Linked DNA regions of Alkaliphilus metalliredigens QYMF. The main gene of each other region encodes a partner of the protein of the gene in region 2 in a complex. Links are inferred from orthologs where the notes say so. Each region holds a gene or a part of one and is shown on either strand. Other genes may lie near its edges.

What was found.
Region 1: rny (region 2) and pfkA share a complex: the UniProt entries of both Bacillus subtilis proteins name them as parts of the possible RNA degradosome complex. The link is inferred for Alkaliphilus metalliredigens QYMF from one-to-one orthologs.

What each region holds. Positions count from the first base shown.
Region 1 is NC_009633.1:4,156,671-4,159,929, forward strand. Bases 339-3,259 are described here. They hold pfkA (6-phosphofructokinase), read right to left. Parts: upstream 2,319-3,259; coding sequence 1,359-2,318; downstream 339-1,358. Other genes in these bases: pyk (pyruvate kinase), read right to left, coding at 339-1,342; AMET_RS19975 (hypothetical protein), read right to left, coding at 2,413-2,604; AMET_RS19980 (DNA polymerase III subunit alpha), read right to left, coding at 2,992-3,259. Outside these bases: more of pyk, read right to left, coding at 1-338. UniProt on the Bacillus subtilis protein: Catalyzes the phosphorylation of D-fructose 6-phosphate to fructose 1,6-bisphosphate by ATP, the first committing step of glycolysis.
Region 2 is NC_009633.1:2,670,683-2,673,896, forward strand. The notes cover bases 306-3,181. They hold rny (ribonuclease Y), read right to left. Parts: upstream 2,575-3,181; coding sequence 1,036-2,574; downstream 306-1,035. Other genes in these bases: AMET_RS13095 (PHP domain-containing protein), read right to left, coding at 306-322; AMET_RS13100 (stage V sporulation protein S), read right to left, coding at 543-803; recA (recombinase RecA), read right to left, coding at 2,769-3,181. Outside these bases: more of AMET_RS13095, read right to left, coding at 1-305; more of recA, read right to left, coding at 3,182-3,214. UniProt on the Bacillus subtilis protein: Endoribonuclease that initiates mRNA decay. Initiates the decay of all SAM-dependent riboswitches, such as yitJ riboswitch. Involved in processing of the gapA operon mRNA, it cleaves between cggR and gapA.

The DNA.
Region 1 (3,259 bases), 1.5 Mb from region 2 along the record:
CGCCTCTCTTAATATACTCTTTCTCCAAGGCATGTTCCACTGTTGCATCAATAATATCATCGGTTGATTGAAATTCATCTACTAATAGACAATAAGCACCCCAAGTTAAACTCAGCTTTCTCATCACACGCTCACTGGTTGTGGCTGCAATAATTGGTGCCTGAGGTTTAAATCGAGAGACCATCCTTGCGGTATGTCCTGAGGACGTAGCTATTAAAATTGCAGATGCCTGTAAGTCACTTGCTGTACTGCAGGTAGCATGACTAATTGCATCGGTGATTGTCAATTCCCGTTCTTGGGCCTTTTTGTTCAATAGGCTACGGTAATCAATGGCCCCTTCAGTTCTTAATGCGATTCTCGCCATTGTTTTCACAGATTCTATCGGATATTTTCCTGCTGCGGTTTCCCCCGAAAGCATGATTGCATCGGTTCCATCAAATATTGCATTGGCCACATCCGTTACCTCTGCACGAGTGGGTCTAGGATTACGCATCATAGAATCCAACATCTGAGTAGCTGTGATCACTGGTTTTCCAACCTTGTTACATTTTAGAATCATTTCTTTTTGAGCTAGGGGAACATCTTCTGTTGGTATTTCTACACCTAAATCTCCTCGAGCTACCATAATCCCATCTGAGACTTCTATGATTTCATCTAAATTATCCATTCCTTCTTGATTCTCTATTTTAGAGATAATTTGAATATGATCTGCATTATTTTCCTCTAATATCCTTTTGATAGCCAATACATCAGATGCTTTTCTGACGAAGGAAGCCGCAATAAAATCAATATCCATCTGGATTCCAAATACAATATCACCTTCATCTTTTTCTGTAATGGCAGGTAAATTAATTTGTACCCCTGGAACATTGACTCCTTTGTGATTTTTCACGATTCCTGCATTTTCAACGATGCATTCAACATCTGTTCCTTGGATGATTTTTTGCACCCTAAGTCCCACTAGTCCATCATCAATCAATATTTCATCTCCAGGCTTAACATCTCTAGCCAACCCTTCATAGCTAACACTACACATATTTTGATCCCCTACGACATCACGTGTGGTCACAGTGAATACCTGCCCTTCCGCTAGCAGGACCTCTGGATCTTTAAACTTTCCTGTGCGAATTTCTGGTCCCTTAGTATCTAGTAAAATTGCTACAGATTGTTCAAGCTCTCGTCTCACTTCTTTAATCATTTTAATTCGCTCACCATGCTCTTCATGGTTTCCATGGGAAAAGTTTAACCTAGCTACGTTTAAACCCTGCTTTACTAACTCAGTGAACACTTCCTTAGATTCACTGGCTGGCCCTATTGTACAGACAATTTTTGTTTTTTTCATATTCATCTCTCCTTCATTATATCGATAGTATTTTTGCAAGCTCAAAGGTTTCTTGATCAAATTTATTTTCTATATTTAAAGCTTCCTCAATATCCATGTCGAAAATTTGATTTCCTTTAATACCAACAGCACGGTTGCCTTTTTCCTCTATTAATAGATCCACAGCCCTGGCACCCATTTTGCTGGCTAAAATTCGATCAAAGGCAGTAGGACTTCCACCCCTTTGAATATGTCCAAACACAGTAGATCTTGTTTCAATTCCTGTCTTTTCTTCAATGATTTTGCCTAAATCAATGGCCCCCCCAACACCTTCTGCCAATACAATTAAACTATGTAATTTACCTCTGTTTTTGCCCTGTAATAGTTTTCGACATATTTCATCAATGTCCAAGCCTACTTCAGGAATAATAATACTTTCAGCACCCCCTGCTAAACCAGTATATAGGGCAATATCACCACAATGTCTTCCCATTACTTCAATGATGTTTGCTCTTCCATGGGAGGTAGAGGTGTCTCTGATTTTACTGATGGCATCTAATACTGTATTCATTGCGGTATCAAAACCTATTGTATAATCACTATATCCCAGATCATTATCAATGGTCCCTGGTACTGCCACCGTAGGGATCCCTAGTTCACTCAGTTTTTTTGCCCCTTGAAAGGAACCATCCCCACCGATGACCACAACCCCATCTATCTTCAATACCTTCAACACATTTAATGCCTTTTTTCTTCCTTCTTCAGTTCTAAATTCTTCACATCGAGCTGTTCTTAGAATCGTTCCCCCCCGATGAATAATATCGGCTACTGAAGAAAGGTTCATTTCTTCAATTTTAGCATTGATAAGTCCGCTATAGCCCTGTTTAATGCCCATTATCTTACAGCCATTATAAATACCACTTCTGACCACAGCACGTATGGCAGCATTCATTCCTGGAGAATCTCCCCCACTTGTTAATACACCAATTGTTTTCATTTCTATACCTCCATTCTATCCTATAGGGACTTTGTTTGTCCCGCGTAGTTTAATTAGTCCCTATTTCTATGTATATAAAAAAAGAAAAAGTAATTTATAATCCGTGGTTCATTAAAATATGATGTGCTTCTTCAACTTCCGCTCTAGGTACTAATATTTCACAGGTACCTTCTTCATTGCTTTTACTAATAGGTTTAATTTTAACTAAGAAGCCTTCTTCTGTTAATATTTTTTGCATTTTTTCTGCATCCCTTTTGGTATTAGCCATATACACGACTGTCCACATTATTCAGGCCTCCTTTTATCTCTAATTAAGTCTCATATTACTTCAGTATACCCTAAACTGAATCTACTATTGTATCTCTTTTTAATTTTCTATTTTATACTATATTTTACTTTCTAAATCATTTTTCATTTTGGTGTTTACAATTTTGAATATATTACATATTATAACACACACGCCTTTTTATTTGCCACAAAATATTCAAATGGAGGGATGATTTTAAAAAATATTGTCATTAAGTTGATGGATGAACGGGGGGTGATTATAAGAAAAGGTAGGCATCCTTAAGGATCCAAATATTAAAGATGCCAGTGTTCATACCTTCTTAGGCAATCTGATTGCCGGTATTGCGGCTGCAGCCTCAGTCCTTATTGCCCATTCAAAGTTTAGTTAACTAACCTTAACGCAATCTTCTCCAAAGACAGTTTTTAATTTCTGTAATAGATCTTCATCTAGTGTAATCCAGAGACTTTGATCAGCCTTAAAGGCTTTTTTCTGATCTTCAATATAGACAAATACTGGCACCTTTCCTCTATGCAGGCGAAGGGTCGGCTTTATTTCTTCTATTTTACCAAGCTGATCCTCATTTTCCACTTTAATGTATAGTTTTTGTTCTGCCTCTTCTTCTTTAACCAATGGTCGTACCCGTTGAACCAGA
Region 2 (3,214 bases):
TTATTTTACCAGCGCGCTCAGTCCGTGCATCCTGAAGTTTTTGAAGGATATTAAATAATTGAGGTGATTCTACATTTATATCATAGCCAAGTATATGAACTTCTTCATTATGATGGACTGTACTGAGTTCTATACCAGGGATAAAATAGAAATCATGATATTTTCTACTTTGCAACTGAGCTTCTTCTAAACCATTGATGGAATCATGATCTGTGATAGCGATTCCATTTAAGCCTTTAGCCACTGCATAATCAATTAGTTGACTTGGTGATAAATTCCCATCAGAAGCTGTTGTATGGGTATGCATATCGATATATTTCATCGGGTAACTCCCCCTTTTGGTATTCTAAATAGATGATTAAAGATGATATACGTAATTTACATTTTTTATCATTGGAACGGGCTAATAGCATGATTCCTGAATGTAACCATAACATGTATATTACTTGTTAAAAGGCAAAGTTGTTCATCTCCAATAAATATATAATAGTACATACAAAAAGTCTGCTCAAGCAGACTTTTTTATATACATTGTTTTTATGTTATCTAGGTTCAACTATGAATTTAATGGCAGTTCTTTCTTCACCATCTATTTCTATATCAGTGAAAGCGGGTATACAAATCAAATCTAATCCACTGGGCGCTACAAATCCTCTTGCTATTGCAACTGCTTTTACGGATTGGTTGATTGCGCCAGCACCGATGGCTTGAATTTCAGCAGTTCCACGTTCTCTTAAAACACCGGCTAATGCTCCTGCTACAGAATTTGGGTTTGATTTTGCTGATACTCTTAGTACTTCCATGATTTTAATGCCCCCTTAGTAAATTGTTTGATATAATAAATAAATTTTACTATATAACATTCTACCTATCATTGAAAAAACCTGCATACTTTATTAAGTTTTCTACTATTTCTTTTAGTAAAATTACATTATTTAGGTAAAGGATAATATCTGTAAGTTTTATTACTGATTATATTGAGTAGATGTGATGAAAAATAGTTGCTAAATAAAAAAAACTGCCTAGGCAGTTTTTTTATTTAGCATATTCAATAGCTCTGGTTTCCCGAATCACATTCACTTTAATTTGTCCTGGATATTCAAGATCAGCTTCTATTTTTTTAGTAATCTCTCTTGCAAACATGTAAATTTCATCATCATTATATACTTCAGGTTTAACAATGATTCTTATTTCACGTCCAGCTTGTATTGCAAAAGACTTTTCAACACCATCATAATTATTAGCAATATCTTCTAGTTTTTCGAGTCTTTTAATATATGACTCTAATGTTTCACGTCGTGCACCTGGACGGGCAGCAGAAATAGCATCTGCAGCAGTGACTAAGATCGCTTCAATGGTTTCAGGTTCAAAGTCTCCATGATGAGTAGACATCGCATGAATCACATCTTTAGTTTCTTTATATTTTCTTAATAGTTCCATACCAATCTCAATATGGGTACCTTCCACTTCGTGGTCAACAGCTTTTCCAATATCATGAAGTAGTCCAGCTCTTTTAGCAAGCTTAGGGTCTGCCCCTAATTCAGTAGCCATTAGTCCAGCTAAATGTGAGACCTCAATAGCATGCTTTAATACATTTTGTCCATAACTTGTCCGGTATTTCAAACGACCAAGTAATCTTATTAGTTCGGGATGTAACCCGTGAACGCCAGTATCAAACGTCGCTTGTTCGCCTTCTTCTTTGAGAATGTTTTCTACCTCTTTTTTTGCTTTTTCAACCATTTCTTCAATTCTTGCAGGATGAATTCGACCATCTGCAATCAACTTTTCTAATGCGATTCGCGCCACTTCACGTCTGATCGGATCAAATCCTGATAAAATAACTGCTTCCGGTGTATCATCAATGATTAAGTCAATCCCTGTTAACGTCTCAAGGGTACGAATATTTCTACCTTCTCTTCCTATAATACGACCTTTCATCTCATCATTAGGAAGTTGTACTACAGTGACAGTTGTTTCAGCAACATGGTCAGCAGCACATTTTTGGATGGCAAGGGTAATAATTTCTCTGGCTTTTTTGTCAGCATCATCTTTAGCCTTAGTTTCAATATCCTTTACCATCATGGCAGCCTCATATTTAACTTCTTTCTCAACATCACTTAATAGAAGTTCTCTTGCTTGTTGAGAAGTTAAACCTGAAAGTTCCTCAAGCTTTTGAACTTCTTTGTTATACAATAGTTTAATTTCTTCTTCTTTTGTCTCTAAATCCCTTAACTTGCGTGATAGTCTATCATCTTTTTGTTCTAAAGTTTCAGATTTTTTATCTAAACTTTCTTCTTTTTGCATTAATCGTCTTTCTACACGTTGTAGTTCATTACGCCTCTCTCTACTTTCTCGTTCAAACTCATTGCGAAGCTTGTGAATCTCTTCCTTTGCTTCTAACAGTACTTCTTTTTTCGTCGTTTCTGCATTTTTATCTGCGTCATCTTTAATTTTTTTTGCCAATTCTTCAGCACTGTTAATTTTTCCCTCCGCAATATTCTTGCGAATAAAATAGCCGATAAGGCATCCTACTACAGCTGCAGCTAGAAATAAAATAGCATCTAAGATATTAATACGTGGACACCTCCTTTATTAAGTTTTCAAGTAAATTTTACACACGTTTTTTAATTTCTTTTTTTACATTTCCTTTATTTAGATACACCATGAATTGACTTTATTTTATATCTTTTTCTATTTTGTGTCAAGTTGGATTCTTACCTATGGGAAATGTAAAAAAGAACTTCATTATCATAATGAAGTTCCTTTGATTATACTTCTTTTTCAGCTACCTCTTTTTGTGGGGATTGGACAACCACAGGTCTACTCACCAGTGGAAGATTATGATGTTCTCTAATTTTATTTTCAACCTCTAAAAATATATCGGGGTTTTCCTTTAAGAACTGTTTGGAATTTTCACGACCTTGGCCTAGTCTGTGATCTCCATAGCTATACCATGCACCAGCTTTTTTGATTATTTCTAAGTTACTTGCCACATCTAAGACATCACCTGTCTTGGAAATACCTTCACCATACATAATATCAAATTCTGCTTGTTTAAAAGGAGGTGCAATTTTATTTTTAACAACTTTAACTCTGGTTCTATTTCCAATGATATCATTTCCCTGTTTAATAACGTCGATCCTTCTAACATCTAGTCGAACTGAAGCGTAGAACTTTAATGCACGTCCCCCCGTTGTGGTTTCTGGATTTCCAA